3 regions of the Planococcus sp. SSTMD024 genome follow, and region 2 is predicted to be linked to each of the others. Evidence: riboswitches for the same ligand, from Rfam matches in the RefSeq annotation. Region 2 holds a riboswitch; each other region holds the start of a gene.

Evidence for each region. A riboswitch is a leader RNA that binds a small molecule or an ion and turns the genes downstream of it on or off. The one in region 2 is predicted to bind S-adenosylmethionine.
Region 1: it holds a riboswitch for S-adenosylmethionine, as region 2 does, so the genes downstream of both, AB9R92_RS08085 (5-methyltetrahydropteroyltriglutamate--homocysteine S-methyltransferase) here and AB9R92_RS06190 (2,3-diketo-5-methylthiopentyl-1-phosphate enolase) in region 2, are expected to answer to the same signal.
Region 3: it holds a riboswitch for S-adenosylmethionine, as region 2 does, so the genes downstream of both, AB9R92_RS08705 (LLM class flavin-dependent oxidoreductase) here and AB9R92_RS06190 (2,3-diketo-5-methylthiopentyl-1-phosphate enolase) in region 2, are expected to answer to the same signal.

The regions. Positions count from the first base shown of each region.
Region 1 covers NZ_JBGGNS010000021.1:199,267-206,714, forward strand. The annotation lists gene AB9R92_RS08065 (DUF4097 family beta strand repeat-containing protein) at 1-364, shown strand, start outside; gene AB9R92_RS08070 (cytochrome P450 family protein) at 460-1,659, shown strand; gene AB9R92_RS08075 (phytoene desaturase family protein) at 1,777-3,279, opposite strand; gene AB9R92_RS08080 (class I SAM-dependent methyltransferase) at 3,523-4,116, shown strand; SAM riboswitch class I at 4,353-4,458, shown strand; gene AB9R92_RS08085 (5-methyltetrahydropteroyltriglutamate--homocysteine S-methyltransferase) at 4,558-5,685, shown strand; gene AB9R92_RS08090 (SDR family NAD(P)-dependent oxidoreductase) at 5,823-6,566, opposite strand; gene ade (adenine deaminase) at 6,903-7,448, shown strand, end outside.
Region 2 covers NZ_JBGGNS010000020.1:71,874-79,321, reverse strand. The annotation lists gene mtnA (S-methyl-5-thioribose-1-phosphate isomerase) at 1-578, opposite strand, end outside; gene mtnK (S-methyl-5-thioribose kinase) at 575-1,765, opposite strand; SAM riboswitch class I at 1,843-1,995, opposite strand; SAM riboswitch class I at 2,311-2,424, shown strand; gene AB9R92_RS06190 (2,3-diketo-5-methylthiopentyl-1-phosphate enolase) at 2,495-3,718, shown strand; gene AB9R92_RS06185 (2-hydroxy-3-keto-5-methylthiopentenyl-1-phosphate phosphatase) at 3,715-4,380, shown strand; gene AB9R92_RS06180 (methylthioribulose 1-phosphate dehydratase) at 4,377-4,991, shown strand; gene AB9R92_RS06175 (1,2-dihydroxy-3-keto-5-methylthiopentene dioxygenase) at 5,013-5,546, shown strand; gene AB9R92_RS06170 (PilZ domain-containing protein) at 5,656-6,006, opposite strand; gene AB9R92_RS06165 (YaaR family protein) at 6,034-6,468, opposite strand; gene AB9R92_RS06160 (DUF6115 domain-containing protein) at 6,482-6,895, opposite strand; gene AB9R92_RS06155 (FliA/WhiG family RNA polymerase sigma factor) at 6,917-7,448, opposite strand, start outside.
Region 3 covers NZ_JBGGNS010000021.1:344,554-352,001, forward strand. The annotation lists gene AB9R92_RS08690 (copper resistance D family protein) at 1-1,036, opposite strand, end outside; gene AB9R92_RS08695 (copper resistance protein CopC) at 1,033-1,596, opposite strand; gene AB9R92_RS08700 (sodium:solute symporter family transporter) at 1,764-3,278, opposite strand; gene AB9R92_RS08705 (LLM class flavin-dependent oxidoreductase) at 3,396-4,787, opposite strand; SAM riboswitch class I at 4,902-5,010, opposite strand; gene xylF (D-xylose ABC transporter substrate-binding protein) at 5,255-6,283, opposite strand; gene AB9R92_RS08715 (response regulator transcription factor) at 6,310-7,448, opposite strand, start outside.

The DNA of each region.
Region 1 (7,448 bases), on a different contig from region 2:
GACGGTCGATGTCGAAACGGATAACGGCCGGATTGAATTGAAAGACATGGAAGCTGACATCAGCGTCCGCTCATCAAATGGCCGCATCTCGTTCAGTGAAGTGTCAGGCGAACTGGAAGCACAGGCAAACAACGGCCGCATCGAATTGGAAACGGACATGCTTGATTTCCCTGTCGATTTCGAGACGGATAATGGGCGCATCGAAATCCGGACAGAAACCGAACCTGCAAACGCCCGCATCGAAGCGCGCGTCGATAATGGCAGCATTGATGTATACGGCCGTGAAAACGAAGAAACCGTGTTCGGCAGCGGTGATGCGCTGATTCGTCTCGTTTCGAATAACGGCAGCATCACTGTCGAATGAAAGATTGCCGTCCATCAAAAAGATCCGAAAATTGCGTGAAAGAAATGAGTAAGTCCAGGCCGTCTCGGGGTATGGAATAAAAAGGAGGCATTTCAATGAATTTGCATGACAAAGACGAAACGAAATTATTCAGCCCGGAATTCACCAGAAACCCCTACCCTGCCTACGACCGGCTGCGCGAACAAGACCCGGTGCACCAAGTTCGTTTCCCGGACGGCCAGCTCGGTTGGCTCGTGACGCGCTACGCGGATGCGGAAGCTGTATTGAAAGAGCCGCGCTTCATCAAGGATTTCTCGAAACTGTTCGGCGGCAGCATGGATGAAATGAGCGTCTTCACCCAGAACATGCTATTTTCCGACCCGCCGGACCATAAACGGCTGCGTGGGCTCGCACAAAAAGCGTTTACGCCGAAAATGATCGAAGGCATGAAGCCGCGCATCCAGCAAATTACCGACGACTTGCTCGATGGATTCAAAGGCAAACTATCCGTTAAGTTGATCGATGAATTCGCCTTTCCACTCCCCATCATCGTCATTTGCGAAATCCTGGGCGTCCCGTCAGAAGACCGCGATAAATTCCGCATGTGGTCGAATTCGCTCATCGAAGGCACGAGCGGCGAAGCAGGTGTCAGCGTTTATGAACATATGAATGAATTTATCCGCTATCTCGGCGAATGGTTCCAAAAAGTCCGCCAAGAGCCCGGAGATGACTTGATCAGCCGATTGATCGAAGCGGAAGAAGCGGGCGACCGGCTGACGGAAAAGGAGCTGTACGGCCTCGTTTCGTTGCTGATCATCGCAGGGCATGAAACGACCGTGAACTTGATCGGCAACACCGTACTCACGCTGTTGAAACACCCCGAACAGCAGCACGAATTATGCGTACAGCCTGAACTTATCGGGCAAGCCATCGAAGAATCGCTGCGCTTGAACGGCCCGGTCGAGTTCAGCACGTCGAGATGGGCTGCGGAAGACATGGAATTCGGCGGAAAAACGATCCACCGGGGTGATTTGGTCATCGTGGCCTTGAACGCCGCGAACCATGACCCCGAGCAGTTCGATCACCCGGAACTATTCGACATCCACCGCGAGAAAAGTGCGCATCTGGCGTTTGGAAAAGGCATTCATTTCTGCCTCGGCGCGCCGCTCGCACGGCTTGAAGGCCAAATCGCGATTGATGGGTTATTGAAACGCTTCCCAGCCATGGCGCTCGCTGTCCCGGAAGACGAACTCGAATGGCGGCCCGGCATGATTGTCCGAGGCGTGCGTGAACTTCCGGTGACACTCGGAAAATAAACATGACAAAAGGCGTTGCCGATGACTTGTTAAGGTCATTGGCAACGCCTTTTGAATTGTAGTCGGCCTGAGCCAGGAAGATGGGAAATCCAATACCCGCTTCGGAGCTGAAGGCTTCTAGTTACTTTCGTTATCGCGTTTGACGATCTTGTCGCTCACTTGCTGGCCGCTCAAGGTCACCATCGGCATCCCGCCGCCCGGGTTGACGGTGCCACCGACAAAATACAAATTGTCGTACAGTTCGCTTTGCTTCTTGTGCTTGAAGCCGCCGTTCTTATTCTTGTCAGAAACCGTGCCGTAAATCGCGCCGCGGTCCGAACCATAGATGCGTTCGATATCATGCGGCGTCCAGACGTCGCGCACCACAATGTTTTCACGCAAACCGTCCAGCCCCATGCGTTCGAGCTTGTCGATGACGCGCTCTTCGAATTCCTTGTACTGTTCCGGCGTAAACGGATTGTCCTGAATATACGGGATATGCGGCAGGATCTTGATGTTCTCGTGCCCTTCCGGCGCTTGCGCCGGATCGGTCTTGTTGACGTTGACGAGGTAGATCGTCGGATCGTCCGGCAGTTCGTGGCGCTCGAACACTTTGTCCATCTGCTCTTTTAAATTGTCCGAGAAGAAGAAATTGTGGTGATTCAGCTGCGGGTACGTCTTCTTGACGCCGAGATGCAAGACGAGCCCGGAACTGGCCGGTTCGTATTTCTTCTCCAGTTTGTCGACAAAGTCGTGCTCCGCCTTGACCATTTTTTGATAGAACGGGATGACTTCCATATTTGATACGTAATAATCAGCGGTTTGGAAACTGCCGTCTTCGAGTTCGACGCCGGTGATCTGGCCTTCCGCGCTCGTCAAGGCACGGATCACGCCCATGCCGGTATGGAGCTGGACGCCAATTTCGCGCGCCAATTTTTCCATGCCGCCTGCCAAATTGTGCATGCCGCCCGGCACATACCAACAGCCTTGCGCGTGCTGCATATAAATCATCATATTGAGCACGGCGGGCGCGCTGTAAGGCGAAGACCCGACGTATTTCACATAATACGAGAGCATATCGCGCAAATGCGGATTCGTGATGCGCTTTGAAATCGCGCTGTACATCGTCGAGGTCAAATCAAATCCAGTCAAAGTCGCAAGGATGCCGTTTTGAGCGACCGCTTCTTTTGGCGACTCGAATCCTTCTTTCAAATAGCTGCGCTCGGTCGTCTCGTAAATCCGCTTCGCATACTTCAATAGCGCGTAATATTCCTTCATGTCCTTTTTCGACAACGCCGGATTCGCCCGCTCCATCAAATGAAGGTCATGATACAAGTCGATCACCGTGCCATCCGGGAAAAACGAGCGCCACTCGCGTTCCAAGCGCTGCATCGGCACATAATCCGTCATGTTCTTGCCGCTCGCTTGGAACAGGCGGTCGAAAATATGCGGCATCGTCAAAATCGACGGGCCCAGGTCAAAACCGAAGCCGTCACGTTCCAAGCGGTTCACTTTTCCGCCGATATGCTCGTTCTTTTCATATAACGACACCTCGTAACCTTTTTGCTGCAACGAAATCGCCGCCGACAAGCCCCCAAGGCCGCCCCCGATCACGATTACGGATTTCTTCGCCTTCCCCATATATGTTCCGCCCCTTTTTCATTGAAATATGTATCTTTTTTCATCAAAATTGCCTGTATGGCGATTTCTTCCACACGCAGCCGGTATCCTTGTTATTCCCTTCATAATAAGCTTAAAAACGCATATTGTATAGTTTTTGTATAATCACAGGCGCCCTGTTTAATTTAAGAGTAAACAGGACATCGAACGGGAAAAGTGGAATGGTATAAAGACAGGCAAGCCAAAAGACAGGAGTTGACCGCTATGGCTGGATTTCTGCCACGAATATACGACACTGCCATGAAGCCGCTGGAAAAAACACGTTTTGAGAAAATCCGCAAAAACCTCGTCCAGCAAGCAACTGGACGCGTGCTTGAAATCGGCTTCGGGACAGGCGCAAACTTCCGCTATTACCAACATGCCAAACGGGTAGACGCCATCGAACCGAATCCGGAAATGAGCAAACAGGCAGAAAAGCGCATCCAAAAATCGAAGACGCCGATCTATACGTACGAAGCAGTCGCTGAAAAACTGCCCTTCGCCGATAACAGCTTCGATACCGTCGTCGCAACTTTAGTCTTTTGCACGATTCCAGACCCAGCCAAAGCGCTCGAAGAAGTCTATCGGGTTAGCAAACCCGGTGCCCGGATTCTCATGTTCGAACATGTCAAAATGGACCAGCCGCTTATAGGCAAATCCCAGGAATTTTTGACACCCGTCTGGAAAAAGCTATGCGACGGGTGCCATTTGGACCGCGATACGCTCGATTTGGTCAATCGCTCACCGCTCGAAATCGTGAAGGTGGAATCCTATTACGGCGGGCTGTTTTTGACCATTGAGAGCCGGAAACCGTTGTGAATTGTAGCTGTCCCTGTGTACGGCACAATTATGACTATTTACCTGAAGGCATGAAAATACAGAAGGAATATTACTGATCCTGATTTGAAGGTATTTCTTATTCACTTATCCTGCATGGGGCACTACTCGAATTGTGTGGTGCACAGGGACAAAAAATAATTCCCAATTCCCTTGCAATTGTCCGAAGATTGGTTTAATGTGAACAACATCAACCAGCAACTAACTTAATAATCGATTTCTTATCAAGAGAGACGGAGGGATTTGGCCCTGTGAAGTCTCAGCAACCGCCCTGATTCAGGACAAGGTGCTAATTCCAATAGGCGCAAGCCTAGAAGATAAGAAGAATGCATTTTCCATCAACGGGGCTTTCTTCTTATCGAAGAAAGCCCCGTTTTTTTTATTTCTACCACCTACACTTAAAACAGAAAGAAGGAATTCCTCATGACCCATTCAACTATTCAAACAAACCTAAAACTGACAACTGCCCCATTCAAGGCGGACCATGTTGGCAGCTTGCTGCGTCCCGACAGCATTCACGAGGCGCGCAAGCAGTTCAAAGAAGGCGCCATCACCGCGGAACAGCTGCGGGAAATCGAGACGACGGAAATCAAGCGCATCGTCGACAAGCAAATCGAAGTCGGCCTCAAAGCGGTGACAGACGGCGAATTCCGCCGCACGTTCTGGCATACCGATTTCATGGCGCATATCAACGGCTTTGAAGGCTACACGCCGGAAAAAGGCTATCAGTTTAAAAACGTCGAAACCGAAGCTTACGACGTCCGCAATACCGGCAAGATCTCGTTCAACGAAAACCACCCGTTCCTCAGCGATTTCATCGAATTCAAGGAAATCGTCGGCGGCCGCGCGGTTCCGAAACTGACGATCCCAAGCCCAAACCAATTTTTCAACCAAGGCATCCGCGACGAAGCCATCTACCCGGATTTGGAAGACTACGCGAAAGATGTCATCCAAGCTTACCGCGACGCTTTCAAGGCGTTTTATGACGCCGGTGCGCGCTATATCCAGATCGACGATGTCTATATCGCAGGGCTGTCATCGCCCGACATCCCGTTCAACGACGGCAAATACAACCGCGACTATTTGATCGACTTGGCGCTTCGCGTCGCAAACGGCGTGTTGGAAGGCAAACCGGAAGACCTTGCCGTGACGACTCACCTGTGTCGCGGCAATTATCAATCCGACTGGGCCTTCGAAGGCAGCTACGCATTGATCGCGCCGACTTTGTTCGCCAAAGAAAAAGTCGACGGCTTCTTCCTGGAATACGACGACGACCGCTCCGGCAGCTTCCAGCCACTCGAGCACATTCCAGACGGCGGACCGAAAGTCGTGCTCGGCGTCTTCACTTCAAAAAACGGCGAGCTCGAAGACAAACAAGCGATCAAAGCACGCGTCGCAGAAGCCGCAAAATACGTGCCGCTCGAGCAGTTGTGCATCAGCCCGCAATGCGGATTCGCTTCGACGCATCACGGCAATCTCCTCACCGAAGAGCAGCAATGGGACAAACTGCGGTACATCGTGGAAGTTTCTGAAGAGATTTTTGGAGAGTAAATTAAAACAGGCAAGCGCGAAAAATCGCGCTTGCCTTTTTGCTTGGAATTGTGTGGTGCACAGGGACAGTTTTATATCCTACGTCACGCACTATGCGGTTTCAGCTGTTCGAATTGTGTGGCACACAGGGACACCACTCATAACTTGGCCGTCATGCCGCCATCGATCACAAATTCGGAACCGGTGGAATAGCTGGCTTCATCCGAAGCCAAATACACCACCAAATTGCTCACTTCCTCTGGCTGGGCGGTGCGCTTTAAAGGGATGGCTTTGGCAAGTTCCCTCACTGTCTCTTTGGTATCTTCCTGTATGATCATCGGCGTTTCAATGATCCCTGGATGAATGGAGTTGACGCGGATTCCCTCCGCACCCAATTCGACTGCTGCCGTTTTCGTCATGCCCCTAACCGCAAACTTCGAAGCATCGTACGCCATAGTTCCTTTGCTTCCTCTCAGACCACTAACGGATGAAATATTGATGATAGAGCCATTTTTTGCTTTGGACATGGACTTATGAACATGTTTCATACCTAAAAATACCGATACTTGATTGATATCAATGACTTTCCGGTAATCCTCTTCTGTTAGTTCATCCATTGGCTTCACGTAGACGATACCCGCGTTATTCACCAGAATGCTGACAGGGCCAAAAGCGGATTCCGTTTCTGCCACTACCTTTTCCCACTCCGAACCTTTCGTGACATCATGTTTCATAAATTGGATGTTCCCGCCAAGTTCATTTGCCATCGCTTCGCCTTCTTTTTCCAAAATATCGGTAATCATGACCTTGGCGCCTTCTTCTAAAAATCTTTTGGCATGGGATGCCCCCATCCCCCTAGCTCCCCCAGTTATAATGGCAACTTTTCCATCCAACCGTCCCATTCACGATCTCCTCCTCATTGATATCTTCCTGTAAACCCTGAGTAGATTTCATTCACAATCATTATAAGGAAACAATTCTGAATTTTCAATATTTAATTTAATTCAAGCTGATGCTCAATGAAAATGAAGCCCGGAATTGTGCCGGACACAGGGACGGTTTCACACCCTTTTCCACTGCCCATGCGTTTTCTGTGACCTGAATTGTGTGGCACACAGGGACACCGGCGGATATTTTTCTCTCTAGCGCTAGAGCTTCCGTTCGCTCTGCTGTAAAATAAGGCAAAACTTAACTAGCATTCAATCCCCAAGCGAGCAGACAAAGGAGCGTGAGTAGCCATGAAAAAAGCCCAACTGAAAAATAGAATCGATGTTGCCAACAAGCAGAAAAAAGCAGACCTGGTCATCCGCCATGCCTCGATCGTTAATGTCTTCACGAAAACCTTGACGACCGGAGATGTCGCGATCAGCGACGGCGTCATTGTCGGAATCGGCAACTACGAAGGCATTGAGGAAATCGATGCCACAGGCAAGTTCATCGCTCCCGGTTTGATCGATGCCCACGTCCATATCGAATCGTCGATGGTGACACCTCAGCAATTTTCGCAAGTCGTTCTGCCGCATGGCGTGACGACCGTTATCACCGACCCGCATGAAATCGCCAATGTCAGCGGAACGGCCGGGCTTGAATTCATGCTGAAAGATGCAGAGCTGGCCATGCTCGATATTAAAATGATGCTGCCGTCCTGCGTCCCGGCGACATCTTTCGAGAATGCGGGCGCACAGCTTTCTGCCGACGATTTACGGCCTTTTCTCAAGCGCAACCAAGTGCTCGGCTTGGCGGAAGTGATGGATTTTCCTGCAGTTCTGCAAGGAGACGAAGCG
Region 2 (7,448 bases):
AGCGGCCGCGTTTCGCATGCGTACACTTCAAACTCACGGCCACGCTCTTGGCCGAGATGAAACGGTGCGAGTGCAGTGCCGTATTTGGCTGTCGCGATCGACCCGGCATTGCAGATCGTCATGACTTTTTCTTTGTCTGCGAGCAACTCAAGTGCAAGTTCGCCGATATTGCGGCATGCCGCTTCGTCTTCGTCGCGGATGAGTTGGGCTTCTTCGATCAGCTGCGCTTTTGCTTGCGTGACCGTTTTTGCCTGTTCGATCCGGTTGACTAACCGTGCGATCGCCCAGGCCAGATTGACCGCTGTCGGGCGGGAAGCGACGAGATAGTCGGCATCTTCTTTTACACGATGGCGGAACAACCCGACATCTGCCGTGTCGTGGCGTTTTGCCGCAAGTGCCAAGCCATAAGCTGCTGCGATGCCGATCGCCGGTGCTCCGCGCACTTTCAATTGAAAAATCGCTTCATGCACTTGTTCCAAAGTCTCAAGCGTTTCATAGTGGACGGTCTGCGGAAGCAGCCGCTGATCCAAAATGGTTAGTTGTTCATCTTTCCAGATGACCGATATTGGGATGGTCATTTACTCAGCTCCTTGATCGCCGTTTCGAGTTGCTTGATGGACTGATACTCCCGGCGTGTTTGGATCAATGTTTCCCCGGCTTTCAAAGTTTGCCGCTTGCGATCGATTCGGGTCGACTCGTCAGCGATGTCATCCAAGTCGCGGACATGTGCCAATCCGATCGTCCGGCGGATCAATTCACATCCGGCAAAGCCGATCGCATCGTGGAAGATTTTTTCGATGGCGTATTCGCGGTAGCCGGCTGTCGTTTTATAGGTCTCGATTCCGTCGCTTTCCCATAAACCTGAAAATTGCTGTTCGAACACCTGCCATGTGTGGGTGATGTCTTGCACAATCAGCTCGTGCTCTTCGCCGCTGCGCGTAATCGCCTGGACGATCAAGTTGGCGAGAAATAGCCCGACATCAAAACCGATCGGTCCGTAGAAGGCGAACTCCGGATCGATGACCTTCGTATCGTCTTCGTCGACGAAAATGCTGCCGGTATGCAAATCGCCGTGTAAAAGTGCTTCCGCTTCCGTCAAAAAGCTGCGCTTTAGTTTGGCCACTTCGAACTTCAGCGGCTCGTTGTCCCAAATCGCCTGTGCCGCTTCGCGCAGCGGCTCTTCAAAATCATTGGTGTCGTGGTCGAAAAACGGATCGGTGAAAATGAGGTCTTCGGTGATCTTGCACAGCTCCGGATTGGAAAACTCAGCCACAAGCCGCTTTTTCTCGAACGGATGCAAACCGAAATCCGAGGTGTGAAACAAGGTATGCGCTAAATAACTGCCGATATGTTCCGCAAGCTTCGGGTAATGCTTGCCGTCGATCAAGCCGTTGCGCAAAATCGTCAACTGCGACAAGTCTTCCATGACGGTGAACGCAAGCGCAGCGTCCGTCGCATACACTTCCGGCACACGGCCTTTCGCGAGGCTGCCATGCAGCTTCAAGGCATTTGCTTCAATGGTCGCCCGGTGAAGCGTCAGCGGCCAGCTTTCGCCGACGACTTTCGCGTACGGCAAGGCTTGTTTGATGATGAGCCCTTGCCCAGTGGCGGAGTCAGTGATGCGGAATACGTAATTCAAGTTGCCGTCGCCGATCTCTTCACATTGGAGTGTTGCGGACGACGCAAAAACGTCCAAACTCTGTGCCAGCCGAATCGCTTGTTGTTCAGTCAATGCTTTGTATGTAGACGGTGCTGTAAGTGTCATATTGATTGCCTCTTTTCTGCGGAATAATAAAAAGCCTCTTTCCCGAAAGAAAGAGGCGCAGAATAAGAGATCCATGCCTCTTATCTTTCAGAAATGTACATTTCTGATGGAATTAGCACCGTGCCTTAAGGGATCGAATCCCGGCGCCAAAGCGCCCCGTCTCACAACGGTATTACGGTCGGTTGCTGGGCGTCATCGGGCCATTTCCCTCTGCCTGCTCTTGATAAGAGTTTGCTATGCAACATTTATGAAGTTCTGAAACGAATGCTAGCACGATTCAGAATTCATTGTCAATAAAATATTTTGAAAAAATGAAAACCTTTCCGCTAAAGGCGAGTTTCATACTCGGGTTTTCTAGTTCATCAATTACTTGCTGCACTTTTCTTAAATACCCGCTGCCGGTTGGGCATGCTCTTTTTCTGGTGAACGCACCCTGAAGTGGTCAACTGACATTTTTCAGACATTTTTGATTTTCTCCGTTGACAGATACCGCCCGTCATGAAATAATCAGAATTACTTTGCAACAGCCACAATTTCATAATCTATTCTTATTCAGAGCAGGTGGAGGGACAAGCCCTACGAAGCCCGGCAACCGGTCCGATCATGGACACGGTGCTAATTCTTGCAGCCAACGCAATCGATTGGCTGGGAAATAAGAAGGCGTTAATCATTAACCTCTTCTTATTTGCGAAGAGGTTTTTTTATGTCCACTAAGCAGGAGGGTTATTCATGAGCGGTGTTATCGCGACATATCAATTATTCGGCAAAGCCGGTTCATTCGAAAAAAAAGCAGAAGCCATTGCACTCGGTTTGACGGTCGGTTCGTGGACCGATCTGCCATTGCTCGAGCAGCAGCAATTGCAACAACATAGAGGGAGCGTCGTGTCGGTCGAAGAATTCCCGCACGTCACCCACCCCGCACGTCAAGGCGTCATCCAAGCACGCCTGAAAATCCATTACCCGGCGGCCAACTTCTCAGCGGATTTGCCCGCCATCCTGACGACCGTCTTTGGCAAGCTGTCGCTCGACGGCGAGATCAAATTGATCGATTTGGATTTTGAAGAATCACTGCTCCGCCAGTTTCCGGGTCCGCGTTTTGGGATCGACGGCATTCGCGAAACGCTCGGTGTCAACGGGCGCCCGCTCGCCATGAGTATTTTCAAGGGCGTCATCGGCCGCGATCTCGATTATCTATCAGATCAACTTCGCCAACAGGCACTCGGCGGCGTCGACTTGGTGAAAGACGATGAGATTTTATTCGACAATCCACTGACGCCGTTTGACACGCGCATTACCGCAGCGCGTCATGTGTTAGACGAAGTGTACGAAGAAACCGGCCATCGCACGCTGTATGCCGTCAATTTATCCGGACGGACATCAAGCTTGCGCGACAAGGCGCGGCGGGCACGTGAACTCGGGGCGGACGCTTTGCTGTTCAATGTCCATGCCTACGGATTCGACGTCTTGCAGGAACTGGCAGAAGACGAAGAAGTGGCACTCCCGCTTATGGCGCATCCTGCGTTCAGCGGCGCGTATACGTCATCCGATTTTTACGGCGTGTCCACAGCGCTTGCACTTGGCAAACTGACACGACTGGCAGGAGCTGACTTCAGCTTGTTCCCCTCCCCATACGGCAGCGTCGCCCTCGAGAAAGAAACGGCGTTGCAGCTCGGTCAGGAACTGGTCAGCGAAGGCCCTTTGAAGCAAAGCTTCCCGGTGCCATCCGCCGGCATCCACCCCGCCCTCGTGCCGCTATTGTTAGAAGACTACGGCACCGACAGCATCATCAATGCAGGAGGCGGCGTCCATGGCCATCCAGACGGCGCTGCTGCTGGCGGCAAAGCGTTCCGCCAAGCGATCGACGCCGCACTGCAAGGACAGGCTTTAACGGAAGCCGCCAAACAACAGGATGAATTACAAAAAGCGTTAGCATTATGGGGGGAAACCGTATGAACAAGCCGGTCATATTTTGCGACTTCGACGGGACGGTGACTTCCCGCGATAATTTGATCGCCATCATGAAAGAGTTCGATCCGCCGGGTTGGTCGCCGATAAAAGATCAAATTCTCGATCAGCGCATTTCCATACGCGAAGGCGTCCAGCAAATGTTTGCCTTGCTGCCATCTTCCGCCAAGCAACAGATCATCAACTATGCGCTCGACCAAGCGGAAATCCGCGAAGGCTTCGCCGATTTCGTCGCCTACACAAAACGCCATGACATCCCGCTCTATATCGTCAGCGGAGGCATCGACTTTTTCGTCTACCCATTGCTCGAGCCATACGGTCCATTCGCCGGCATCTATTGCAACGAAGCGGACTTTTCGAATGACAAGATCCATATCCGCTTCCCGCACGGCTGCGACGAACAGTGCGACAGCCAAGGCTGCGGCTGCTGCAAACCGTCCGTCATGCGCCGCATCATGTCGGAGCAATCGACGAGCATCGTCATCGGCGATTCCATCACCGACTTGCAAGCCGCCAAACAAGCGGATCTCGTCATCGCCAGGGATTTCCTGGTCGACAAATGCGAAGAGCTCGGCATTGCCTATGAAACTTTCGAAAGCTTCCACGACGTGACGGATATTCTCGACGCCAAGCTAGGAGTGATTTCATGAGCGCTTTCGAAACCCGCTGGCAAGAACTCGCCGAAGTGAAACGGGCGCTTGCTGCGCGCGACTGGTTTATGGGAACAAGCGGCAATTTGGCGATCAAAGTTTCGGATGAGCCGCTCGAATTTCTCGTCACCGCCAGCGGCAAAGACAAATACAAAGAAACAGCGGAAGACTTTCTGCTCGTCGACAAAAATGGGCAGCCCGCACAAGATAGCGCGCTCAAGCCTTCAGCCGAAACCTTGCTGCACCAGGCCGTTTATTCCGAAACCTCAGCCGGCTGCAGTTTGCACGTCCATACGGTCGCGAACAATGTCATCTCCGAGCTCTATGGAGATGAGGGGGTTATTGAATTTCAAGGACAGGAACTGATCAAAGCGTTCGGCTTATGGGAACAAGACGCCAAGCTGTCGATTCCGATCATCCCAAACCATGCCGACATTCCAAAGCTCGCAGATGAGTTCAGAAGCTTCGTCACCGCCGATAAAGGCGCCGTACTCATCCGCAACCACGGCATCACCGTGTGGGGGAAAGATGCTTTTGAAGCGAAAAAACTGCTCGAAGCGAGCGAATTTTTATTCCAATACCAATTGGCGCTCCGCCAATTCCAATCCTAAAACAAGAGAGGAAGATCCATCATGGCCATCATTAAAATTCAAGGAACAGACGAAACAATCGAATCCCAACAAGAGGTTGCCGCATTTCTCGAAAGCCAGGAAGTCGTCTACGAGCATTGGGATATCCATAAATTGCCGGAGCCATTGCGCGAGAAATTCGATTTGAGCGACGAGGAAAAAGAACAGATCCTTGAAGCGTTTCGTTCGGAAATCGATGACATCTCGGCACGTCGCGGCTACAAAGCAGCAGACGTCATCTCCCTGTCCGATTCGAACCCGAAACTCGATGAACTGCTGAAAAACTTCCAGCGCAAGCATATCCATACAGACGACGAAGTGCGCTACATCGTCAGCGGCCACGGCGTCTTCATCATCCAAGGCCAAGACGAACGCTTTTTCGAAGTCCACCTGACTCCGGGCGATTTGATTTCGGTGCCTGAAAACATTACGCATTATTTCACGCTCGCTGAAGACCGCAAAGTCGTCGCCGTGCGCATCTTTGTCACTACGGAAGGTTGGGTTCCGGTCTACGAAGACGAAACCGTCAACAATTAAAAAAGAAACGAAAAAGACATGCCCCCTGTTAAAGGAGCATGTCTTTTTTGCTTTTTCTTATCATTTTGTTGGTATCGCGGAGATTAAAATTTATTGAAAAAGAAACTTTTCAATCATTCAACACGCTTTTTCTTTTGCGGATCTGGTATGTATTCAATTGCTGAAATAGTTTTGATACAGAACGCTGGCCGGCATTGAATTGCACTGCATATTCAAAATTATGCTCTTTGGCCACTTTTCGGATGATTTTTCCTTCCAGTTGGAAAGGTTCACCTAGCAATTCGAAGCTGCAGATTACCTGTTCATACAGCGCGAAATCCAGGTAGGCTTCAAAAACAAGCCCTCCGGCACTCAAGCTGGAAATATCTACAAGAACCTCTTCTTTCTCAGATAACTCTACCTTGCCGCTGATCGCGCGGACAAAAGACACCCGAAAAAACTCCCTGCGGTTATCGCTCACATTGTTACTCCCTTTCCCCCAAGCTTGTTACATATACAGATTGAGCAGCAAGCCCTTTATTTCTCCTACTGTTTCCAGTATGCCAATATATTCCACTTCATTATCCAATAATTGATCCTGAAGCGCAATCACTTTTTCATCGATGACCTTCACGATTTGTTGAGGCGGCGCCCCTTCCCCGAAACCGGACGCAGCTTGGTCGCTCAGCTGGATTCCGTGGCGAAGCGATTCCCCGAGAAATTGCTTGATGGATTGTTTATACGCAACCAAGTTCTGCAGAGTCCGGTGTTCCGCGAGCCGTTTTCCGCTCAGTTCGACATTCGCGAGTAAGGGCGTGAGCGCATCCCGCCTCAGCTCAGTCCGCGACTGCTTCATGGCTTCTGCAAATGCGCCGCCTGGCGGTTTGGCAATTGCCGTATTGGGTTGTTCTGAAGGCCTCGGCCTTGCTGCATCAATGCGCATCTCCATGTCCCACCTATCGAGTCTGTCTTTTCTTTTCTAATTGGACGGCGACTTCCGCTTCGCCGATCGGAAATTCCAATAGCTTGGCGATATGGGCAGCCGAGAAGCCCTGTTTCGTCAGCTGACGGACTTTCTCGCGCCGGCTTGTTTCCACCGGAGGCTGATCGCCGGAAAAATCCGCGCTTTTCGGCTCTTCTGCTTGATGCTCCGCTTTTTCCCACTGCGCCATTTTCGCTTCCGTCTGCTCCAACCGGTCCATCAATTTATCGTATAAGGCATCGTTTTCCTGTTCGACGGCTGTGATGAATTCCGCCATGGCCGCTTCCAGCCGTTCGGATTCCTGTTCGACCATCAGCTTTCTCGACATCATCAGTTTGACGTTCAGCAATAACAATAAAGTGCTGACCACTATCAACAGTGCTACCATCTGCTCCCTGCTTTCCTTCGATTAATAATGTTCATGGACCGACAACATCGCTGCGTGCAGCCGAAGCATCGCTTTCGAATGCAGCTGCGACACCCTGGAAACGCTGAGCCCGAGAATCTCTGCGATTTCGGTCAGCTTCATCTCTTCAAAATAACATAACGAAACCGTCAACTTCTCTTTTTCCGGCAATGTGGCAATGGCTTTCGCTAACGCCTCTTTGGTCATCTGCCCAGACAGCTCGCGTTCCGGCGAACCGATACTGGCACGCGGCATGCGCTCTTCCAAGTTCGACTGCTCGTCATCCATCGACAGCATTGCCGATAGGGCAGCTTCCGAGACGGCGCGGTTCAATTCTGCCGGGGTCATCCCCAAGTATTCGCTCACTTCCTGGTCACTGGCACTTTCGCCTTTTTGCTGTTCCAGTTCAGCGTACGCTTTTTCGATTTTCTTCACTTTGTCCCGCAATGAACGCGGCAGCCAGTCGCTTTTCCGGAGGCCATCAATGATTGCCCCTTTGATGCGCCAGGCGGCGTAGGTTTCGAATTTCCAGTCT
Region 3 (7,448 bases), on a different contig from region 2:
CGGTGTAAGTCGCCGCAACAAACCCGAGGCCGAACGTAAACGACAGCCATTCGGGCAGCTGTTTGCGATAGCCCAGCCATTGCAAACCGAGGAAGATCAGGCCGATCGCCAGCATCAAGAACGCGTCAATATTCGGTGTCCATACCGCATGCACCGGCAGATACTGCGGCCCGGCGAACCATTCGACAAAAGGCGCGCCGCCTTCCATGCGGAACGTTTCGTTGATATTATGCGGCGGGGCGAGCTTGCTCATGAAGGCGGTGATTAATAACACCAACAGCAACAGCCAGCTCTCGACTTTAAGCCATGCGCGGTTCGGGGCATCGCTTCTGGATAAGACGGCATTGATGAACGCTGCGAGCAACAGCGGCACGATGCTCAAATGCTTCAAGAGCAAGAGCTGCCCGTAAGGCAAAATCCACGAGCTCGCGTAATCTTCCGGCGCCACAAAAAACAACATGAGCCAAATGCCGCTGCCGATCAATAGGATCATCATGGCAACAGAAAACGGCGTAAACCATTTGAGAAATGCGCGCCAATTGCGCCCATCGCCCAAAAACCAGGCAATGTGGATCAATACGCCCGCCCATAATACGAGCGCCAGAAAATGAAGCGCGTGCCCAATAAAGCCTTGCCAGTCCGCAATCGATGCAGCATGGCTCGCATACGCCACATTGAGCACGCTGAGCACGAGCCAAAACGCGCGGAACGCCCACGATCCGTCGCGCCACACCACGATCACCCATGCCACTGCCATCAAGACGCCGAATACGTAGCTTTGGCCGGCGCGAAATTCTGTTGCGACATCCATCAATGCCTGACCCGGCCCAAAACTTTCCGAAAGCAATAAAACCAGCTGGATGACAGGCGGGGCAAGCAATAGCGGAATAAGCGCAAGCGCCATCAAGAGCAGTTTTTTCGGAACCTCAACAAGCGGCTTTTTCTCCGATTTGACGCAGCGCAAGACAACATCCCCTGCCAGAAACACCAACACCACATAAAGAAAAAAATCCGACAGTGCGATCAACCAACTCATCGTTTTCTACGCATTAACACAACGGCAGCGACCAACAGGATAATGGCGAGGCCCGCGATGATCAAGGTCATGCTGGAACCGCCTTCTTCTGAAGGAACTTCCGAACCGCTCGCGGCTGCCTCTTCCATCTCTGCTGCTTCCGTTGTTTCCGTTTCATCAGCTTCCGGTTCAACCGTTTCTTCTTCAGCCGGCTCTTCTTGCGCCGCTTCTTCCTCGCCTGCCTGCAATTCAAAAGCAAGTGACCCTTGGATTGGGTGGCCATCTTCGCTCAGCACGTCATATTCCACGACATACGAACCGTCTTCCAGTTCCTGCGCCGGCGTCCCGACCAATTGGTCTTCCATTACAGCCACTTCACTGAAATCCACAGCGGTACCGTCCATCGTCATCGTCATGCCACTGCCCTGTTCGATGCCGGCGCTGAAATCGAGCACCACTTGTTCAATCGGCTCAGCCACAACCGCGCCTTCTGCCGGAGTGGACGATTCAAGCACCGAATGCGCATGCGCTGTCATCGGCAAAACCAGTAATGCACTTAATAAAACCAAAGTCTTCTTCATAGGTAAGATTCCTTCTTTCTTGTTAGGTCAACTCAATTATTGCAACAACTCTTTTCAGCCTATTTCATTTGCACGCAAGAAACAAGAGCGGCGCATTTGGATTTATGAATTTTCTCTGAAGATTGGCAGCATAGGAAAAAGCCCCGAATGATTTCGAGGCTTTCTCTTTACAATCCACGAACTGCTTCCTGCGAAGTCTTTTCGCGCTTTCTCAAAGTTTCGGCAAGCAGGCTCACCGTGATCATCGACGTGAAGCCGAGGATCGAACTGAAGAACATCGCCTGGAAAACGTGCTCGATGACACCGGTGCCGGTCAAGATCATATAGCAGCCGGCACCGCTGACGACGGAAGCGATGGCGCCGGATTTATTGGCGTGCTTCCAGAAGTAGCCGAGGCTGATCGGGGCTGCAATGCCGCTGATGATCGCGGAGGTCCCGAAGTTCGTCAAAAGCGCCAAGGATTCCGGCCGGTTGATCGACATATAAAGCGACACGAGGCCGATAAAGACCAGCGACACTTTCGACGCTTTCAGCACTTTGGCATCAAGTTCCTGCTCCGTCAAATTCTTGTTTTTATAGAGAACCGGCACTGCCAGCACTTTGAACAAATCGTTGCCGATGCTGTTGGTGATGCCAAGGTACAGGCTGTCGGTCGTTGACAGGATCGCGGAAATCAAGCCCATGACGAGCAGCGCAACGATGACCACCGGGAAAGCTTCCATGATATACGCCGGAATGGCGCTATCAGCCGACGCGAGCCCCGGCAAGATGATGCGCGCGGCGAGTCCGGCGAACACCGAGAAGATCGATAAGGTGAACAAGGAGACGCCGGCGGATAAAGTGAAGGTTCGCAAGTCTTGTTCTTTTTCGACCGTCAGCACTTTATTCATCAAATGAGGCAATAGCACGAATGAAAACAGCAGCCACTGGATGCTCAAGATCGCGAAACCGCTATAGAACGGCCCGCCAGTCGACAGCGGCGAAACAAGTGCCGGGTCGATCGCGCGAAGTTCCGATTGCAGCGTGCCGAACACATTCCATCCGCCGCCGATCGTCCATAATAATGAGATGAATAACAATAGCGACACGACCGCCATCGTTGCCCCTTGGATGCCGTCGCTGACAATTTGCGCGAACGCGCCGCCGAGGCTCACGTAGACGACGGTGATGACGACGCCGATTGCGATGCCCCATAAATACGGAATGCCGATGACCGTCTCGAACATCGTCGCGAGTCCGACGTTCTGCCCGACAATGTAATAAATATTGAACAGCACCAATAAGGCGACGAGGACGCGCAAGGCTTTGCTGTTGTAGCGGTTGCCGAGCCACTGCGGGATCGTCAGGCTGCCGCCATTTTTCTGCCCGTAGCGCCAGAAAGCTTTCGTGAACAACAACAGCCCGAGCCATGTGACCCCAAAGCAGCCGATCGTATACCACAAAGTCGACAAGCCGTATGTATACGCCCAGCCCGGCACGCCGAGAAACAGGTTGGCACTGGCGTAAGAGGCGCCGAAACTCATGCCAACAACCGCCGGATTGACTTTGCCTTTCGCGATCGCAAAGCCTTTCATCGATCCGCTGTGGGCTTTGCCTTTTTTCCCGAGCCATGTCGTCAAGGCGAAATAGCCGACGAGCATCAAAGCAATCAGCGGCAATAGCCAAGTTGTATCATCCCCCATTCTGTTCGCCTCCTTTTGGTTTCGGTTTTGGATAGAGTTTGTTCCATAAAGTCAGCCCCGCGATCCAAAAGACGGCGACGGCGATCCAGTAAGCTGTCAGCATCCTCATTCCCCCTTCTAGTTGTTAACTGTTTCGTGCAATTGCTTGAACGTTCTGCCCGGATGATTGTCTTTCAAGTGCGCTTGGCCTTTGCCGTAGACTTTCTCACGGTATGTGCCGTCTGCGTATTCTTTCTGCACGAGCCCGCGTTCCTGCAAGACCGGAACGACCAGTTCGACAAAGTCTTCGAAGCTTCCGGGTGCGAGCGTATACGCCAAGTTAAAGCCGTCGACTCCGGTTTCATCTCTCCAGCGCTCCACTTCGTCCGCCACTTGCTCCGGCGTGCCGACTGCGACCGGCCCTCTTCCGCCGATGCCGACAAATGTCGCGAGTTCGCCGATCGTCCATTTTCGATCCGGATCGGCGCGCGTGAACACTTCCACCGCCGATTGCATCGCGTTGCTTTGGATGTATTCGAGCGTATCTTCCGGCTCGTATCCGGAAAAGTCGATGCCGGTCCAGCCGCTGAGCAGCGCGAGTGCGCCTTCGTAGCTGACATGGCTTTTCAAGGTTTCGTATTTCTCTTGCGCTTCTTCTTCGGTCTTGCCGACAATCGCGGTGAAGGTTGTGTACACCAACACATCTTCCGGGTTTCGGCCATTCGCTTTGATGCGTTCACGGAGTGCGTCGACGCCTTTTTTCACCACCGGAATCGTTGGCCCTGCCGTAAACACCGATTCGGCGTGCTTCGAGGCGAACTCACGGCCGCGCGGCGAAGCGCCTGCCTGGAACAATACCGGCGTGCGCTGCGGCGACGGTTCGGATAAATGCGCGCCCGGCACTTTGAAGTATTTGCCTTCGTGGCGGATGTCATGGACTTTCGCCGGGTCGGTATAGACTTTCGATTTTTGATCACGGACGACCGCGCCGTCTTCCCAGCTGCCTTCCCATAACTTGTAGCAGACGTCCAAATACTCGGCCGCGAATTCATAGCGTTCGTCGTGGCTCATTTGGTCATCGAGCCCGATATTCACTGCAGCACTTTTCAAATAGGAAGTGACAACGTTCCAGCCGATGCGCCCTTTTGTCAGATGGTCGAGTGTCGACATGCGCCGTGCGAAGGTGTACGGATGTTCGTGGCTGACAGAAGCCGTGACCCCGAAACTCAAATGCTCCGTCACTGATGACATGAGCGGCACGACCAGTAGCGGATCATTGACCGGCGTCTGCACCGCATTGCGTAATGCGGCATCGCGCGTGCCGCCGTAGACATCGTAGGTTCCGAGCACATCGGCCAAAAACACCGCGTCAAATCTGCCTTTTTCCAATAGTTTCGCAAGTTCGATCCAATATTCGCTGTCCTTATACGTATGCGACCGGTCGTCCTCATGCAGCCACAACCCCGGCGACTGGTGCCCGCCTGCGCACACCATCTCAAAAGCGTTCAAATAAATCCGTTTCTTCGTCATCGTCAAATTCCTCCTTTTGAAATCGCAATTTCCGCAGCCCTCTGTAGAAAATAAAAATAGCCCTCTTTTCTCTGAAAACGAGAAAAGAGGGCTATTTGAATGGTCGGGTCCGCTCTCTTATCTCCCAAGGAATCTCTCCTTGCTGGAAGTAGCACCTTCCTGATTGATATCAGGGGTTGCTGAAGCGTCATCGGGCCAGTCCCTCGGCTTCTCTGGATAAGATTATTAAATTAATCCCTATCTTAATACTAGGAAATAGAGAAGTCAACCGAATATTTAAAATTCTTTTTAGATTTTTTCGATCGTCCGGCTTTCGCCACCGAAAAATGCCGCTTCCCATTCAACCGGGTAGCGGCATTTACGCTTGCTCTTACAGATTCAAACAGCTGGTGTCATTCCAGCCCGTCCAGTTCTTCTGCAGAATGAAAATTATCCGCCAAGACGCTGCTGGCAGGCAGTTCCAGTTTTCAGTCTTTGCGGTAAACGTCTTCTGCACGATGAAACCCGTCCGCAATGAGCGTATCTTGAATATTATCGTCGTTGACGGCAACTGGTTCAAGCAACACAGACGGCACTTCGCTTTTTCCGTTGTTGATGCTGACGGTCGGTCCGATTTCGTTCCCTTCCGCCAATTCGACAGCAAGCGCTGCGACACGTTCGGACAATTGCTGGATCGGTTTATAGACGGTCATCGATTGTGTGCCGTCGACAATCCGCTGCACAGCTGCCAGTTCGGCATCCTGCCCTGCGACCGGGACGGACCCGGCAAGCCCTTGTTGCGCAAGCGCCTCGACCGCCCCGCCGGCGGTCGCGTCATTTGCCGCGATAACCGCATCTATTTGGTTGCCGTTGATGTCGAGCGCCTGCGACATATGCGCAAAAGCTTGTTCCGGCGCCCAATCTTCAGTCCACTCATCATAAATGATGTTGATGTCGCCGCGTTCGATTGCCGGCTGCAGCACATCAAACACGCCTTTTTTCAAAAGATGGGCGTTATTGTCTGTCGGGGCGCCGCCGATGTAGACGTAATTGCCTTCTGGAACCAATTCCAGCATTTTCTCGGCTTGCAGCTCCCCCACCTTTTCATTGTCAAAGGAGACGTATAAATCGATTTCCGCATTTTTCACGAGCCGGTCGTAAGCGATGACTTTGATGCCTGCCCCGTGCGCTTTATGGACAATCGCTGCGGTCGCTTCTGCGTTATGCGGCACGATGACGAGTAAGTCGATGCCTTGTTGGATCATCTCTTCGGCTTGGGCGATCTGCAGCGCGTCGTCCCCATTCGCTGCGGCAATCTCCACTTCCAATCCGCGCGATTCAATCGCTTGTTCGAACAATTCTCGGTCTTTCAGCCAGCGCTCTTCTTTCAAGGTGTCCATTGCAAAGCCGATTTTCAGCGGTTCCTCGTCTTGTGCCTTGTCGTCTTCCTTGAACACACTTTTTTCGGGCAGCTTAGCGTCTTCCTGGCACGCTGCCAGCCAAACGCCCGTACTCATCAGCAACAATCCCCTTAGCAACCGCTTCATGTGCTGATTCCTTGCGTGCGGCCTGAATTCAGCAGGTTCAAACGGTATTCAGTCGGGGACTGCTCGTGCATTTTCTTAAACACTTTGCTGAAATAATTGGGTTCGTGGTAACCGACTTCCAGGGCAATCGTTTTCAAGCTGATTTCCGGGTCGGCGAGCAGTTTCTTGGCTTTTCCCATCCGGCATTCCGTCAAAAAGTCGATGTAATTGATGCCGAGTTTTTCTTTGAACAATTTGCTGATATAGATGGGGCTCAAATCCACTTTCTTCGCCAGCACTTCGAGTGAAATGTCTTCATGGGAATGCTCCATGATGAATTGCTTGATTTTATGGATCTTGTCGAATTCCACACGGCTGAAATGCATGGTGTAATGCTGCTTCAAAGCCTTTATCAAATCCGAGGTTTCTAACATCAATTGGCGATAGTCTTGTGCCGGGATCGCATAATAAGGCGCTTCCGTCTCGATTCCGGATTCCTCCATGATCCGGCTGGAAAGCCATAATAATTCAAGCGAACGCTGCTGGGTTCTGAGGACATTTTCGCCTGTCTGCTCCGATTGCCGGATCAATCCGTTTACGATATCTTCGACCGCTTCCCAATCGCCAGTCCGGACACAATCAGCCATTCTCTTTTCCTGCTGCTTGATGAGCGCGGGGTCATGTGTGCGGATAGGTTCTAAGTCTGCCGAATAAAAACGGTAGCGCGAAGGAACCGCTAAATCCATCATGGCGATCAATGATTTCTGGTAGGAATCCCGCACCTGCTCCAAAGAATCGCACACCGGCCCAATCCCGACAAAGCATTGCTCCCGCTTGCCGGATGCTGCCAAAATCCGATTCGCAAGCGTGATCGCCTGGGAGCGGTATGAATGAGCAGGATCGCGGAAGACGATGAGCGGCAATTGCCAGTCATAACAAGGGCCCGCCCAAATATGAGAAGTTTCGCTGATGTCCCGTTTAATATCGCGGCATAGTTGCTCCACGCCTTTTGGGACGGCGATCGTCATGACGAATTTCTCGTTGGATGGCTCGGTTCCTTTCATGTCTACCAGCAAATCGATGTGCATGTCCTGGACTTGATCGAACAATAATTGCGTAACGATATCCATCTCCACGATGGCCATCGCTTTTTGCA